DNA from 4 places in the Streptomyces luteosporeus genome. Region 1 is predicted to be linked to each of the others. Evidence: riboswitches for the same ligand, from Rfam matches in the RefSeq annotation. Region 1 holds a riboswitch; each other region holds the start of a gene.
What was found. Region 1 has a riboswitch for cyclic di-AMP ahead of ABD361_RS06905 (M23 family metallopeptidase). Riboswitches for the same ligand answer to the same signal wherever they lie in the genome.
Positions count from the first base shown of each region.

Region 2: it holds a riboswitch for cyclic di-AMP, as region 1 does, so the genes downstream of both, ABD361_RS25925 (M23 family metallopeptidase) here and ABD361_RS06905 (M23 family metallopeptidase) in region 1, are expected to answer to the same signal.
Region 3: it holds a riboswitch for cyclic di-AMP, as region 1 does, so the genes downstream of both, ABD361_RS05520 (C40 family peptidase) here and ABD361_RS06905 (M23 family metallopeptidase) in region 1, are expected to answer to the same signal.
Region 4: it holds a riboswitch for cyclic di-AMP, as region 1 does, so the genes downstream of both, ABD361_RS23875 (transglycosylase family protein) here and ABD361_RS06905 (M23 family metallopeptidase) in region 1, are expected to answer to the same signal.

Region 1 is NZ_BAAASL010000004.1:280,824-284,962, reverse strand. It holds gene ABD361_RS06915 (M16 family metallopeptidase) at 1-377, shown strand, start outside; gene ABD361_RS06910 (M16 family metallopeptidase) at 422-1,789, shown strand; cyclic di-AMP (ydaO/yuaA leader) riboswitch at 1,988-2,145, shown strand; gene ABD361_RS06905 (M23 family metallopeptidase) at 2,160-2,963, shown strand; gene ABD361_RS06900 (GntR family transcriptional regulator) at 3,185-3,892, shown strand; gene ABD361_RS06895 (HPr family phosphocarrier protein) at 4,128-4,139, opposite strand, start outside.
Region 2 is NZ_BAAASL010000024.1:21,953-26,091, reverse strand. It holds gene ABD361_RS25930 (DEAD/DEAH box helicase) at 1-1,561, shown strand, start outside; cyclic di-AMP (ydaO/yuaA leader) riboswitch at 1,697-1,833, shown strand; gene ABD361_RS25925 (M23 family metallopeptidase) at 1,845-2,957, shown strand; gene ABD361_RS25920 (MFS transporter) at 3,066-4,139, shown strand, end outside.
Region 3 is NZ_BAAASL010000003.1:345,598-349,736, reverse strand. It holds gene ABD361_RS05535 (NAD-dependent epimerase/dehydratase family protein) at 1-610, shown strand, start outside; gene ABD361_RS05530 (spherulation-specific family 4 protein) at 607-1,314, shown strand; gene ABD361_RS05525 (endo alpha-1,4 polygalactosaminidase) at 1,311-2,168, shown strand; cyclic di-AMP (ydaO/yuaA leader) riboswitch at 2,392-2,542, shown strand; gene ABD361_RS05520 (C40 family peptidase) at 2,546-3,019, shown strand; gene ABD361_RS05515 (NADP-dependent oxidoreductase) at 3,055-3,981, opposite strand; gene ABD361_RS05510 (SRPBCC family protein) at 4,075-4,139, opposite strand, start outside.
Region 4 is NZ_BAAASL010000020.1:48,162-52,300, forward strand. It holds gene ABD361_RS23865 (cytochrome P450 family protein) at 1-475, shown strand, start outside; gene ABD361_RS23870 (transglycosylase family protein) at 666-1,667, shown strand; cyclic di-AMP (ydaO/yuaA leader) riboswitch at 1,928-2,102, shown strand; gene ABD361_RS23875 (transglycosylase family protein) at 2,107-2,859, shown strand; gene eno (phosphopyruvate hydratase) at 3,178-4,139, shown strand, end outside.

The DNA of each region.
Region 1 (4,139 bases):
AGGTGGCCGACATCGAGGCCGCCGTCGACGAGGAGCTCACCCGCTTCGCCGCCGAGGGCCCCACCCCCGAGGAGATGGAGCGCGCCCAGGCCCAGCTGGAGCGCGAGTGGCTGGACCGGCTCGCCACCGTCAGCGGCCGGGCGGACGAGCTGTGCCGCTTCGCCACGCTCTTCGGCGACCCGCAGCTGGCGCTCACCGCCGTCCAGCGCGTCCTGGAGGTGACCCCGCAGGAGGTGCAGCAGATCGCCAAGGCCCGCCTGCACCGGGACAACCGTGCCGTGCTGGTCTACGAGCCCACGCCGCAGACCGCGCCCACGGTCGACGAGGACACCATCAAGAACGCCACCGAGATCGAAGAAGAGGAGACGGCAAAGTGAGCGACGCCGTAGCCGCGAGCACGACGGACACCGCCGGCCCCTCGATGGTGTTCCACCCCCAGCCCAAGCCGGGCCTGCCCACCCCCTGGGCGTTCCCGGCCCCCGAGCGCGGGCAGCTGCCCAACGGCCTGACCGTGCTGCGCTGCCACCGCCCCGGGCAGCAGGTCATCGCCGTCGAGATCGTCCTGGACGTCCCGCTGGCCGCCGAGCCCGAGGGCCTGGACGGCGTCGCCACGATCATGGCCCGCGGCTTCTCCGAGGGCACGGACAAGCTCAGCGCCGAGGAGTTCGCCGCGGAGCTGGAGCGCTGTGGGGCCACCCTCGACGCCCACGCCGACCACCCGGGCGTACGGCTGTCCCTGGAGGTGCCGGCCTCCCGGCTGCCCAAGGCCCTCGGCCTGCTGGCCGACGCCCTGCGCGGCCCGGCCTTCCCCGACGGCGAGATCGAGCGCCTGGTGCGCAACCGCCTCGACGAGATCCCGCACGAGCTGGCCAACCCCGCCCGCCGGGCGGCCATGGCGCTGGCCGCCGAGCTGTTCCCGGCCGACGTCCGGATGTCCCGGCCGCGCCAGGGCAGCCAGGAGACGGTCGAGCGCATCGACGCCACCGCCGTGCGCGCCTTCTACGAGGCCCACGTGCGGCCCGCCGCGGCCACCGCCGTGGTCGTCGGCGACTTCACCGGCACCGACCTCGACCACGTCCTGCAGCAGTCGCTGGGCGCGTGGACGGGCGCGCCGGCGCAGCGGCGCGCCCCGCAGCCCGTCACCGCCGACGACACCGGCCGCGTCGTCATCGTCGACCGTCCCGGTGCGGTGCAGACCCAGCTGCTGATCGGACGCACCGGCTCCGACCGACACGACCGCATCTGGCCGGCCCAGGTGCTCGGCACGTACTGCCTCGGCGGCACCCTCACCTCGCGGCTGGACCGCGTCCTGCGCGAGGAGAAGGGCTACACCTACGGCGTGCGCTCCTTCGGGCAGGTGCTGCTGTCCTCGCCGGAGGGCACCGGCGTTTCCCTGCTCGCCATCAGCGGCTCCGTCGACACCCCCAACACCGGCCCCGCCCTCGAGGACCTGTGGACGGTGCTGCGCACGCTGGCCGCCGAGGGGCTGACGGACCAGGAGCGCGACGTCGCCGTGCAGAACCTGGTGGGCGTCGCCCCGCTGAAGTACGAGACGGCGGCCGCCGTCGCCGGCACGCTCGCCGACCAGGTCGAGCAGTTCTTGCCGGACGACTTCCAGGGGCACCTGTACGAACGCCTCGCGCTGACCGGCACGGTGGAGGCCACCGCCGCCGTCGTGAGCGCCTTCCCCGCGGACCGGCTGGTGACGGTGCTCGTCGGCGACGCGGCGCAGATCGCCGAGCCCGTGAAGGCGCTGGGCATCGGCCCGGTGACGGTGATCCCCGCCTGACGGAGCATCAGTTCGACTGAGGTGGCGCGTGGGTCCGAGGGGACCCACGCGCCACCTTTATGTCCACTTTCAGGCGGTGGTTGCGTGTTGGTCGTGTGGCGTACGTCATAAAAACCCACTTCTGTTTGCCGATCGAATCTGACGACGATTAGCGTCAGCTCGGCAGTCCGTCAGATCGGAGCCGCAAACCGCGGTCCCGGGCAGCCATCGCCGAGTCCCACGCGACCCCCAGGGCCGCAGGGAGCCGGGGACCCAAAGTCCCCTGGGGTGAATCGGTTCCCTTTCACGAGGGGACCGTAGGAGACCTTCCTGCTCCGAACCCGTCAGCTAACCCGGTAGGCGAGAAGGAAGGAAAGGATCAGCGACAGCCATGTCGTTCACCCGTCCCACCGGGAAGCACCGTCGTCCGAGCCGCGCCGTGCGCGTGGGCGCCAACGTCGCGGGCATCGCCACGCTGACCGCCGCCGGTGTGGTCGCCGGTGTCGCCGCCCCCGCCTTCGCCGCCTCCGACGACTCCCAGCGCCCCGAGGACACCGGCCTGAGCCAGGCCGTCGTCATCGGTGACGTCATGGCCGGCAACGTCGACGCCCAGGCCGAGACCCAGCGCGGCATCGCCGACGAGGCCAACGCCCGTCAGCAGGCCGAGGCCAACGCCAAGCGGCTGGCCGCCGAGGCCAAGCAGCGCGCCGAGGAGGCCCAGCGCAAGCTCGACGAGGAGCGCGCCGCCAAGGAGCGCGCCGCCCGCGACGCCGAGCGCAAGCGCCTGGGGACGTTCGTCAGCCCGATCGAGGGCTCCTACGTCTCCACCTCGTACAAGGCCTCCAGCAACCTGTGGTCCTCCGGCAGCCACACCGGCATCGACTTCCACGCCGAGACGGGCACCTCGGTGCGCGCGGTCGGCATGGGCACGATCGTCGAGGCCGGCTGGGGCGGCGCCTACGGCAACAACGTCGTGATCCAGATGGCCGACGGCACGTACACGCAGTACGGCCACCTGTCGTCCATCGACGTCTCCGTCGGCCAGTCGGTCACCCCGGGCCAGCAGATCGGCCTGTCGGGCGCCACCGGCAACGTCACCGGCCCGCACCTGCACTTCGAGGCCCGCACGGCCCCGACCTACGGCTCCGACATCGACCCGGTCGCCTACCTGGCCTCGCACGGCGTCAACGTCTGACGGCTCCCGCTTCCGCGCACGGCGCGAGCAAGGCCCCGGCCCCTGCGGCCGGGGCCTTCGTGCACCGTACCGGCTGGCCGAAAGGCGTCCGTGCGGCAGGAGGCACCATCGGAAATGCCCGGCCGGCTCGCATAGAGTCGCTGAACGGGCGTCAGACGACGGGGCACATCCGGAGGTACAGCGATGAGAGACCGTTCGTGAACGGCGACGGCGCCGGCACGGTGACCGTCCCCGGACCCGCCGGTGGCGGCGGAGGCCGGGACGGCGTCCGCCGGCTGTCCGCGCACGCCGTGTGCGCCGCCATCCGGGACGACATCGTCGCGGGCGTCCATCCGCCCGGCAGCAGGCTCGTCGAGGAACTCCTCGCCCGCCGCTACGGCGTCTCCCGCGTCCCCGTGCGCGAGGCCCTGCGCACCCTCGCCTCCGAGGGGTTCGTCACCACCCGCCGCCATGCGGGCGCCTGCGTGGCCGAGCCCAGCGAGCGCGAGGCCGCCGACCTGCTGGACGTCCGCGCCCTGCTGGAGCCGCTGGGGGCCGCGCGGGCCGCCCAGCGGCGCACCGAGGCGCACCTGAAGGTGCTGCGCGGGCTGGTCCGGCTGGGCCGCGACCGGGCCCGCGCGGACCGGGTGGGGGAGTTGTGCCGGCTCGGCGACTGGTTCGACGAGACCCTCGCCCAGGCCTCCGGCAGCCCGAGCCTCGCCGCGCTCCTCACCCAGCTGCGCCGCAAGATCGCCTGGGTGTACGTGCCGGTGCCGCCGGTGCGTCCGCTGGAGGCGTGGGAGACCTGCGGGGCGCTGGTGGACGCGGTGGCCCGCGGCGACGCCGAGCGGGCCCGGGAGCTCGCCACCCGCCGGGCCGGGCGCCCGCCCGGCGCGTTCCGGCTGCGGCCGGTGCGCGAGTCCGTGCAGAGCACGGGCGTCCCCTCCTAGGGCCCCGAAGGGGCGCGGGGAACTGCGCGACAAGCCACCAACGGCCTGCAGCCGACGTACCACCCCGGGACCTGCGGGCACGTCGTGGCCGATCGCGCCCGCGCGGCGGCAGCCGCACATCGACACTGCCCCGCGCCCCTTCGGGGCGCCATGGTGCCGCATGACGAAGGGGCCGCGGCGGCCGCGTGCGGGCCGCCGCGGCCCCGCCGCGGAAGGTCTTGGTCGGATCCGTGGATCAGACGGTCTC
Region 2 (4,139 bases), on a different contig from region 1:
CGCCCGCCCCGAGGGCGAGGCCCGCTCCGGCGGCGACGCCCGCACCGGTCGCAGCACCCGTGGCAGCGGCGACAGCCGCTCCGGCAGCACCCGCTCCCGTGGCGACAGCCGCCCCGGCCGCGAAGACCGTCCCGCCCGCGAAGGCCGTCCCGCCCGGCGCCGCGCCAGCGGCCCCGCACGGGCTGCTGCCGCCGTCGTCGAGCCGGCCGCCGACTTCGAGGTGCCCGAGGCCACGACGCCGGCGCTGCCGCCCGTCGCCTCCTTCGCCGACCTCGACATGCCCAGCGCGCTGCTGAAGACGCTGACCCGCGAGGGCGTCACCGAGCCCTTCCCCATTCAGGCCGCGACCCTGCCGAATTCCCTCGCCGGGCGCGACGTCCTCGGCCGTGGGCGTACCGGTTCCGGCAAGACCCTCGCCTTCGGGCTCGCGCTCCTGGCCCGTACCGCGGGCCGGCGGGCCCTGCCGGGCCGGCCGCTGGCGCTGGTGCTGGTGCCCACCCGCGAGCTCGCGCAGCAGGTCACCGACTCCCTCACCCCCTACGCGGCCGCCCTGGACCTGCGTACGGTCACCGTCGTCGGCGGGCTGTCCATCGGCCGGCAGGCGCAGGCCCTCGGCCGCGGTGCCGAGGTCATGGTCGCGACGCCGGGCCGGCTCGCCGACCTGCTCCAGCGCGGCGACTGCGCCCTGGGCGACGTGACCGTCACCGTCCTGGACGAGGCGGACCAGATGGCCGACATGGGCTTCCTGCCCCAGGTCACCCGCCTGCTCGACCAGGTCGCCCCGGGCGGCCAGCGGATGCTGTTCTCCGCGACGCTGGACCGCAACGTCGACCGGCTCGTCCGCCGCTTCCTGACGGACCCCGTCACCCACTCCGTCGACCCCTCGGCGGGCGCGGTGGTGACCATGGAGCACCACCTGCTGCACGTCGCCGACGTGGAGGCCAAGCGCGAGGTGGTCACCCGGATCGCGGCCCGCGAAGGCCGCGTGATCATGTTCGTGGACACCAAGCGGGGCGCCGACCGGCTGGTCAAGCGCCTGCTGACGCAGGGTGTGCGGGCCGCGGCGCTGCACGGGGGCAAGAGCCAGCCGCAGCGCAACCGCGTCCTGGAGCAGTTCCGCACCGAGCAGGTGACGGCGCTGATCGCCACGAACGTGGCGGCGCGCGGCATCCACATCGACGGGCTCGACCTCGTCGTCAACATCGACCCGCCCGTCGACCACAAGGACTACCTGCACCGCGGCGGCCGTACGGCCCGGGCCGGCGAGGCGGGCACCGTCGTCACGCTCGTCCTGCCCGAGGAGCGGCGCGAGATGCGGCAGATGATGGCGACCGCGCGCATCGCCCCGGCGACGGCCGACGTCCACCCGCAGGACGCCGAGCTGGCCCGCATCACCGGCGCCCGGGAGCCGAGCGGCATCCCGGTGACGATCGCGGTGCCCACGCCCCGGCAGGAGCAGTCCCGGTCGGAGCAGCCCCGGCAGGAGCAGGCGCAGCGCCGTCCCGGGCGCGGCCGCACCCGCCCGGCCCGGCGCCGCCGGCCCGCGGGGGAGCGCGCATAACAATTGACGCTCCGTCAGAAAATCGGAGCGTCAACACGCCTGCGGATTCACCCGTTCGGCTTGGAATCCGGTCGCGCTGTCTATTAACGTTCGATAACGCAGCGCGGTCCTGGATACCGCCGCAAGAGGCGGTGCCGCGCGCCTTCGCCGAATCCCGTGAACGGAACCGGGGAACCATCCCTTTGGGGTGAATCGGGCCGCGCACCGGCCCGTAGGAGACCTTCCTGCTCCGAACCCGACAGCTAACCCGGTAGGCGAGTGGGAAGGAAAGGAGTGCGCCCCGGTGGCGTCCAACAGGCACGGTGCCGACGACGGTTCCTACACCGCGTACGACCCTCCGATCGTCCCGGCTTACGCCCCGCCCTACGATCCCGGCGCCACCGGCCCCGGCGACGACCTCCCGGCGACGCCGCTCGAGCGCGGCCGGCACCGCGCCGCCAAGCAGCGCGGCGGCACGATGGCCCGCAGCGGTGCCGTCCTCGGCGTGGGCATGATCGCGGCCGTCGGCGCGGGCGGCATGGCCAGCGCGCAGGACCGCCCGGCGGCCCCCATATCCGTGCCCGACCCCGGCCGGGACGCACCCGCCGCCCCCGCGGCATCCGCGGCGGCGTTCACCGAGGAAGCCGCCGACGCGGGCGAGGTGCTGCGGACGCGCATCATGCAGCAGGCCGAGCACCAGCAGGAGGCGGCGGAAGCGGCCGTGCAGGCGGCCGAGGCCCGGGCGGCAGCGGAACGGCACCATGCGATGGCCGCGCAGCAGGCGGCAGTGGCGGAGGCCGAGGCCAAGGCCGCTGCCGCGGCCCGGGCGGCGGCAGCCCGCGCGGCAGCGGCGCACGCGGCGGCAGCCGCACCCGCCCAGGCCGCGCCGCCGCAGCAGCGGACCCACCAGGCCCCACAGGCCCCGCACGCTCAGCAGGCCCCGCGTTCCGCGCCGCAAGCGCACCGCGCTCCCCAGCCCCACCGCGCCCCGCAGGCGCATCCGCAGGCGCAGACCGCCGCATCCTTCACACTGCCCCTGACCTCCTACACCCTGACCGCCGGCTTCGGGCGGGCCGGGGCGATGTGGTCGTCGCACCACCACACCGGCGAGGACTTCGCCGCCCCGACCGGCACTCCGGTGCGGGCCGTGAGCGGGGGCACGGTCACGCAGGCCGGCTGGGCGGGCGCGTACGGCTACCGCGTCGTGCTCACCCTCGGTGACGGTACGGAGGTCTGGTACTGCCACCTGTCGTCGATGGTGATCACCTCCGGCAAGGTCGGCGCCGGCACGGTCATCGGCCGGGTCGGGGCGACCGGCAATGTCACCGGTCCCCATCTGCACCTGGAGGTGCGGCCGGGCGGTGGCGCCCCGGTGGACCCGCTGTCCTGGCTGCGCAGCCGGGGCCTGCAGCCGTAGCGCGCGCTCCGCAACCGCAGGGAGGCAGCCGGGTCATAGCGGCGTGGATTCCCCTACGTATCCCGATTTTCCGGGAATGTTATCCGTGTGATCGGGAAATCAGAGGATGTGACGACGACCGCACCGACGATCACCACGTCCGTTCCCGCCCGCCTGGACCGGCTGCCCTGGTCCCGGTGGCACTGGACGGTGGTGATCGGGCTGGGCACCGTCTGGGTGCTGGACGGTCTGGAGGTCACGGTCGTCGGCAACATCGCCGGCCGCCTCTCCGAACAGGGCAGCGGCCTGCCCATCACCTCCGGCGGGGTGACGGGCCTGGCCGCCGCGCTGTACGTGGCGGGGGCGTGTTCCGGGGCGCTGTTCTTCGGCCGGCTCACCGACCTCTTCGGCCGCAAGAAACTCTTCATGGTCACCCTGGCCGTCTACCTGTCGGCGACCGCGCTGACCGCACTGTCGTACTCGTCCTGGTGGTTCTTCGTCTTCCGCTTCATGACGGGCTTCGGCATCGGCGGCGAGTACGCGGCCATCAACTCCGCCATCGACGAACTCATCCCGGCCGTCTACCGCGGCCGCGTCGACCTGATCATCAACGGCAGCTTCTGGCTCGGCGCGATCGCCGGATCGCTGCTGTCGATCCTGATGCTGGACACGAGCATCTTCGCCAAGGACGTCGGCTGGCGGCTGACCTTCGGGCTCGGCGTCGTGCTGGGCCTGGTGATCCTGCTCGTCCGGCGCCACGTTCCCGAAAGCCCACGCTGGCTGTTCATCCATGGCCGCAGCGGGGAGGCGGAGGAGCTGGTCACGGAGATCGAGAAACGCGTCGTCGCGGAGAAGGGCGCCGAGCTGCCGCCCGCGAAGGGGCGCTTCACCATTCGCCAGCGCGAGAGCTTCGGATTCCGGGACATCGCCCGGACCGTCTTCTCCGACTACCGCCGCCGGGCGGTGCTGGGGCTCGCCCTCTTCATCGGACAGGCGTTCCTCTACAACGCCATCACGTTCGGCTTCGGCGCGATCCTCACCCGCTTCTTCGGCGTCTCCACCTCCCGCACCGGCTATTTCTTCGCCGTCATAGCAGTGGGCAACTTCCTGGGCCCGCTCTTCCTCGGCAAGCTCTTCGACACGCTCGGCCGGCGCATCATGATCACCTCGACGTATCTGCTGGCCGGACTGCTGCTGTTCGCG
Region 3 (4,139 bases), on a different contig from region 1:
CCTGGGCTCGGCGGCCGAGTACGGGCCGGCCGACGGCCACCGGCCGGCGGCCGAGGCCGGCCCGGCGCGCCCGGCCGGGCTGTACGGCGCGAGCAAGCTCGCCGGCACCCTCGCGGTGACCGGATCCGGCCTGGACGCGGTGGTGCTGCGGGTGTTCAACCCCGTCGGCCCCGGCGCCCCGGCCGCCTCCCTGCCCGGCCGGCTGGCCGCCGCGCCGCGCGCGGCGGGCCCCGACGGCCGGGTGAAGACGGGCGACCTGTCGGCGTACCGCGACTTCGTCGACGTACGGGACGTCGCGGAGGCCGTCGCCCGGGCCGTGACCGCGCCCCGGCCGCTGCCCGCCGTCCTCAACGTCGGCAGCGGCACGGCCCGTCTCGTACGGGACGTCGCCGAGGGGCTGCTGCGGGCGGGCGGCTTCACGGGGGACGTGGGCGAGCGCGTCGACGAGCAGGGCGACGGTTCGCCGCGCTCGGCCGCCGTGCCCTGGCAGCAGGCCGACACCACCGCCGTCACCCGCAGCCTGGGGTGGACCCCGCGCCGCTCGCTGGAGGAGTCCCTGGCGGATCTGTGGGCCGAGGTGCGCGACCGGCCCGAGGAGTACGTCCGGTGACGTCCGGGCGGCTGCTGGTCCCGCTGTACGTCCATCCCGGCGAGGGGCCACAGGCGTGGGAGGCCCTGCTGCGCGAGGCCCCGCGCCTGCACGCGGTGGTGCTCAACGCGGCCGACGGTCCCGGCGACCGGCCCGATCCGGCCTTCCGTGCGGTGGCCGGACGGCTGCGCGCCGCGGGCGTCGCGCTGCTGGGGTACGTCGACACCGGGTACGGCCGGCGGCGCACCCGCGCCGTGGTCGCCGACGTGCGCCGGCACCGCCGGTGGTACGAGGTGGACGGGGTCTTCCTCGACCAGGTGCCGGTGCACGCCGCCCACCTGCCCCGCTACCGCCGGCTGGTGCTGGCCGCGCGGGTGCTGGGCGCCCGCAGCGCCGTGCTCAACCCGGGCACGCACCCGGACCCCGGGTACGCGGAGCTGGCCGATGTGCTGGTGACCTTCGAGGGGACGTGGGAGGACTACCGCCGGGCGCGGGTGCCGGCGTGGACGGCCGACCATCCGCCGGAGCGCTTCTGCCACCTGGTGCACGCGGTGCCCGAGGGGCGGGCGCACGAGGTGGCCCGCACGGCCGCGGTCCGCGGCGCGGGCGTGCACTGCGCCGTGCCGGGCACGGGTGCGAACCCGTGGCGCAGCGCCCCGCCGCCGGCCGGTGCGCAGGAGATGCAGGAACAGGAACGGGAACAGGAACGGGGAGGGACGCGGTGAAGGACCGGCGCCTACGGGCCGGGTTGCTGGGCGTGCTGCTGCTGGTGCTGGCGAGTTGCTCGTCGGCGCCGGAGGAGGACGAGGACGGCGAGCCGGACGGGAGGCCGACGGCCACCGCGCCGGCCCCCTCGGGGCGGCCCGGTGACCGCTGGCAGCCGCGCCCGGGCACGGCCTGGCAGTGGCAGCTCGGCGGGAAGCTCGCCGCGGCCGACACCTCCCTCGACGTGCCCGTCTACGACATCGACGGCTTCGAGAACACGGCGGAGACCGTGGCGGCGCTGCACGCCCGCGGCCGGAAGGTGATCTGTTACATCAACGCCGGTGCGTGGGAGGACTTCCGGCCGGACAAGGACGCGTTCCCCAAGGGGCTGCTGGGCCGCAAGAACAAGGGCTGGGACGGCGAGAAGTGGCTGGACATCCGCCGTCTGGACGAGCTGCGGCCGCTCATGGCCGCCCGCATGGACATGTGCCGTCAGAAGGGTTTCGACGCGGTCGAGCCGGATCTGACGGAGGGGTTCCGCAACGGCACGGGATTTCCGCTGACGGCCGCCCACCAGCTGGCGTTCAACCGGATGCTGGCGCGGCTGGCGCACGAGCGCGGGCTCGCGGTGGGGCTGAAGAACGACCTGGAGCAGATTCCCGCGCTGGTGGGCGACTTCGACTTCGCGGTGAACGAGCAGTGCGCGCAGTACAAGGAGTGCGAGAAGCTGACCCCCTTCATCAAGGAGAACAAAGCGGTCTTCCACGTCGAATACGACCTTCCGACGGACAAATTCTGCGGCACGGCGAAGCGGCTGGGGCTGAGTTCGATGCGCAAGAAGCTGGAGCTGGACGCCTGGCGCGAGCCGTGCTGACGGGCCGTCACCTACCCGCGGTAGCCCGCCTTCCGTCGCAGGACAGGCGGTCTGGACAGGTGATGGTTGCACCATTTCGCCCGAAGTGAAGAAGTTCACAATTGCCGCTCCGGGTACGGAATCCGGGCGGGCGATGGTGCAGGATCTCTCGTCGAACACAAGATCCCGTCACCGAGGCGGGCCACCCGGGCGGAACGCCGAGTCCTGCCGCCGCACCGGGTGCGGAATCGATTCGTCGATCGGCAGGAGCGGGAGACCCAAGCGGTACGGACCACGAACGCGGTGGTCCTTGGGGTGAAGCCAGATGCTGGCCGGGCAACTTCGCAGCCCGAACCCGACAGGTCATCTTTCGCAGGCGGATGCCGAAGGGCTGTGGCATGTCTGCGTTGCCTCGCATACCTGCACTCGTTTCCCGGGCCGCCACCGCGTCGGCCCTGACCGCCGCCACCGTCGCGGCATCGGTCCTCGTTCCCGGCCTCGCCCCCGGCGCCTCGGCGGCGACCACCGGCGAGCAGGCACTGAGGATCGCGGCCTCCAAGGCCGGCTCCCCCTACCAGTGGGGCGCCACCGGCCCCAACCGCTTCGACTGCTCGGGCCTGACCCTGTACTCGTTCAAGAAGGCCGGCAAGAACCTGCCGCGCACCGCCGCCGACCAGTACAACCGCACCCGGCACATCTCCGCCGGCTCCCGCACACCGGGCGACCTGGTGTTCTTCCACTCCGGCAGCAACGTCTACCACGTCGGGATCTACGCGGGTAGCAACACGATCTGGCACGCCCCCAAGCCGGGCACCACCGTGCGCAAGGAACGCATCTGGACCGGCAGCGTCTGGTACGGCCGGGTGGGCTGACCCCCGCCCCGGCCTCCCGTCCTCGCCGGCCGCCGTCAGGCGACGGCGAGGACGATCTTTCCGGTGAGGTGGCCGTGCTCGCTCTCCCGGTGCGCGTCGGCCGCCTCCTCCAGGCGGTAGAGGCGGTGGACGGGCAGCTGCAGCAGCCCCGCCTCGTGCAGGGCCAGCGCCTCGTTCAGCGCGGGCACCGGCCGTACCTCCCGGCCGCCCGAGCTGAAGCGGGCCCCGTGCAGCCGGGCGCCCTCGGCGTCGGCGATCGACACCACCCGGTCGGCGCCGCCGGTCACCTCGACGGACACCCACACGGCGTCCCCCTTGCCCACGGCGTCCAGCGCCGCGTCCACCCGGCCGGGCGCGGCCGCCTCGCGCACCCGCTCGGCGAGCCCCTGCCCGTACGTCACCGGGATCGCCCCGAGGCCGCGCAGGTAGGCGTGGTTGGACTCGCTCGCCGTGCCGATGACCCGCACCCCGCGGGCCCGGGCGAACTGCACGGCCAGGGTGCCCACGCCGCCGGCGGCGCCGTGGACGAGCAGCGTCTCGCCGTCGCCGAGGTCCAGCAGCTCCATCACCCGCCGGGCCGTCTCGGCGGCCACCGGCAGGGCGGCCGCCTCCTCCCAGGCGAGCGAGACGGGCTTGATGACGACCTGGTCCTCCCGGGCCAGCGCCTGCTCGGCGTAGGCGCCGGTCACGGTGCGCCCGAACACGGCGTCCCCCGCCCGTACCTGCGTCACGCCCTCCCCCACCGCCTCGACCAGGCCGGACGCCTCCACGCCGGGGACGTGCGGCAGCTCCAGGGGGAAGGTGCCGGCCATGGCACCGCTGCGCAGCTTGTGGTCGAGCGGGTTGACGCCGGCGCAGCGCACCGCGATGCGGACCTGTCCCGGCCCGGGGACGGGCAGCGGCACCTCGACCGGCCGCAGGACGTCGGCCGGTCCGTACGAGCTGAAGGAGATCGCCTTGATCGTCGTCATGTGATCACCTTGATCGACGACCGGCCGATTCGCCGCCAGGCCGGGCCGGACCGCCACCCGGATACCGTGCTCCGGTGCCGGCGCCTACGCCCCTTCCTCGGCGAGCCGCTTGACGCCTTCGAGGGTGGCGCGCATGCCCGCCTTGAACT
Region 4 (4,139 bases), on a different contig from region 1:
GCGCGAGCGCCTGCAGCGCGCCCTCGCCGAGGGGGACGCGTCGCTGCTCGCCACGGGGGTCGAGGAACTGCTGCGCTACGACGGCCCCGTAGAGCTCGCGACCTGGCGTTTTGCCACCCAAAACCTGGTCATCGGCGGGCAGCGGATCGCCGAGGGCGACCCCGTCCTGGTGGTGCTGGCGGCCGCCGACCGCGACCCCGAACGGTTCGCCGATCCGGACGCCTTGGACCTCTCCCGCCGCGACAACCAGCACTTGGGCTACGGACACGGCATCCATTACTGTCTCGGCGCACCGCTCGCCCGCCTCGAAGGGCAGACCGCGCTCGCCACCCTGCTGCGCCGGCTGCCCGACCTCCGGCTCGCCGCCGCACCGGAGGACCTGCGCTGGCGCGGCGGCCTGATCATGCGCGGCCTGCGCACGCTGCCCGTGGAATTCACGGCGCGTCCGCCCGCGCAGGCACCCGCACGCCCTTAGCACATGACGTCCGGTCACCCCGCGGTTATCGCAGCGTGACCTCCGCTACACCGGGTTGTGACTCTTGGGGGCCGTCGCTATGTTCGACGACCATCCGAAGCCGCCTACCCGAGAGGGCCCGAACATGCGCTCAGGCACTGGTAGACATCGCCGTCCCCGTCAGGTCCCCGCCATCGTGCTCGCGGCGGGGGTGACGGGAGCCAGCGTCGCCATGCCGCTGCTGGCTGCCACCAGCGCCACCGCGGCCGACGCGGGCACCTGGGACAAGGTCGCCCAGTGCGAGAGCGGGGGGATGTGGAGCGCCAACCAGGGCAACGGCTTCTTCGGCGGCCTGCAGATCACCCAGGAGCTGTGGGAGCAGTACGGCGGCATCTCGTACGCGCCCCGGCCCGACCTCGCGAGCCGCTCCCAGCAGATCGCCATCGCCGAGAGCATCCTCAAGTCCCAGGGCGCCGGCCCGTGGACGAGCTGCGGTGAGCGCGCGGGCCTCGCCCACAGCGAGCGGGCGCCCGAGGTGGACCCGGGCACCAAGGCCACCCCGCCGCCGGCCGCCGAGACCGGCCGCACGCCGGAGCACACGACCAAGCCCGCGCCGGAGCACGGCTCTCCCGCTCCGGACGCCTCCCGTGCCCCCGATGCCACCCCCGCGCCCTCCGGCACGCCGTCCGGGTCGCCGTCGACGTCGCCCTCCGGGACGGCCACGCCCGCGCCCGGCAGCTCCGGTGCACCCTCCGGCGCCACCCCGGACGCCTCGCACACGCCGGATGCCGGTGGCACTCCGTCAGCTCCCGCGAGCGGCACGCCGGACGCCGGGCCGGGCAAGCACCGCAAGGAGCCCGGCGCCGACCTCCCGTCGGCTCCGGCCGACGGCTCCGCCGGCCCGGCGGGCACGCCCGGAGCCGGCGGCGCGTCCGCCGGGGACGCCGGCGCGGCGGAGGGCTCGGGCCGCCACCGCGCGACCCCGACCGGTCCGGACGACGGCGCACAGCGACCCTCGCGCGGGGGCGATTCCCGGCCGGGCATCCCGGCCGCAAACGACTACACCGTGCAGCCGGGTGACAACCTGTCAGTGATCGCCCAGGAGCACGCGGTCTCCGGCGGCTGGCAGACGCTGTATCAGAAGAACGAAAAAGTTGTCGGAACTGATCCGGACCTTATCCTCCCTGGTCAGCGCCTGGATATCCGTCAATAGCCATGCGGAAAGGGCCGAATGTCCGTTCCAGTCGAAAGTGAGACATGGGTCTCTTCGGCTCGGCGGCGGAGAGCGTCCGTCCGATTTGCGTCCACCTAGGGCCACCTGCGGAAACGTCAGGTTTCCCGCGGTAACCAGAGGCGGCCTTGGCTGAAAAGTGGGGTTTGAACCCGCAGGCCGCCTGTGCTTACCGTCTTCATCGCTCGCCACCGCGAGCACCACGGTCGCCACGCCGAATCCTGCCGGCGGCCGGGGGAGTCGTCGCGCAAGCGCCGTAGGCAGGAGCGGGGGACCCAAGGTAGGTGCCGGACGGACCGGCGGTCAGCGGACCGCAGGGACGGACGGCTTGGGGTGAAGCCCGGTGTTCGCACCGGGCCGGGCAGTCTCACAGCCCGAACCCGACAGCTCACCTCGTAGGCGTCGGTGAGGAAAACGACTTATGTCCAAGGGCAAGCACCGTCGTCCGTCCAAGGCCGTCCGAATCGTCACGCTCGCCGGCGTCACCGGCGCCGCGGTCGCCGCCCCGCTGATGGTCGCGACCTCCGCCAACGCCGCCTCCGTCTCGACCTGGGACAAGGTCGCCCAGTGCGAGTCCAGCGGCAACTGGCACATCAACACCGGCAACGGCTACTACGGCGGCCTGCAGTTCTCGAACGAATCCTGGAAGGCCGCGGGCGGCACCAAGTACGCCCCGCGCGCCGACCTCGCCAGCAAGTCCCAGCAGATCGCCACCGCCGAGCGCCTGCTGGCCATGCAGGGCCCGGGCGCCTGGGGCTGCGCCGGCGCGGGCAACCTGACCTCCGGCGGCGCCAAGGCCGACGTCGACACCTCCGACGACGAGTCCGGCTCCGGCTACACCAAGAAGACCCGCAAGAACACCTCCGCCGAGGGCGCCCACTCCACCAGGAACCACGCGGACCGCAGCGAGCGCCACAGCGCTTCCCAGCGGGCCGCGGCGGCGCAGCAGGACGCCGACGACGCGGGCGAGGAGGCCGCGGCGGCCAAGAAGGCCGCGCCGCGCGAGGTCAAGCAGGGCAACGGCGAGTACAAGGTCAAGGAGGGCGACACCCTCGGGACCATCGCCGACGCCCAGAAGGTGCGCGGTGGCTGGGCGAAGCTCTACGACCTCAACAAGGACGTCATCGACAACGCCGATCTGATCTTCCCCGGTCAGCAGCTGCACCTGCGCTGACCGGAGCCGGTCGAAAGGTGCCGGGCGGCCCGTGGCCGCCCGGCTGCCGGGACCGGCCGCACGACCGCCCCGTTCCGCTGCGCTTCCCCCCGAGCCGCACCGGAGCGGGGCTTCGCCGTTCGAACCACGGTGCCGTTCGAACCGCCGTGCCGGCCGTGTCCCGACGACTGTCCGTTGAGCGAACATACTGGGTTTTCATCCCGTGATATCGGCATTTGTGCCAATTTTCGGCCCGTGGCCCGGTCCAGCGCGGGGAGAGCCCGCGGGGCCCGTTAGGCTCGTGGTGCAGAACTCCAGACACACACGAAGGAGACCCTCGTGCCGTCCATCGACGTCGTCGTAGCTCGCGAGATCCTCGACTCGCGAGGCAACCCCACGGTCGAGGTCGAGGTCGGCCTCGACGACGGCTCCACGGGCCGTGCCGCCGTGCCGTCCGGCGCCTCCACCGGCGCCTTCGAGGCCATCGAGCTCCGCGACGGCGACCCGGACCGCTACCTCGGCAAGGGCGTCGAGAAGGCCGTCCTCGCCGTCATCGAGCAGATCGGCCCGGAGCTGGTCGGCTACGACGCCACCGAGCAGCGCCTGATCGACCAGGCCATGTTCGACCTGGACGCCACCGACAACAAGGGCTCGCTCGGCGCCAACGCCATCCTCGGCGTCTCCCTGGCCGTCGCGCACGCCGCCTCCGAGGCCTCGGACCTGCCCCTCTTCCGCTACCTCGGCGGCCCGAACGCGCACCTGCTGCCCGTTCCGATGATGAACATCCTCAACGGCGGCTCGCACGCCGACTCCAACGTGGACATCCAGGAGTTCATGATCGCGCCGATCGGCGCGGAGTCCTTCTCCGAGGCCCTGCGCTGGGGCACCGAGGTCTACCACACCCTCAAGAAGGTCCTGAAGGCCAAGGGTCTGGCCACCGGCCTGGGCGACGAGGGCGGCTTCGCCCCGAACCTCGGCTCCAACCGCGAGGCCCTCGACCTCATCCTCGAGGCCATCAAGGAGGCCGGCTACACCCCCGGCCAGGACATCGCGCTCGCCCTGGACGTCGCCGCCTCCGAGTTCTACAAGGACGGCGTCTACAAGTTCGAGGGCCAGGACCGCACCGCGGCCCAGATGACCGACTACTACGCCGAGCTCGTCGAGGCCTACCCGCTGGTCTCCATCGAGGACCCGCTGTTCGAGGACGACTGGGACGGCTGGAAGACCATCACCGACAAGCTCGGCGACAAGGTCCAGCTCGTCGGTGACGACCTGTTCGTCACCAACCCCGAGCGCCTCGC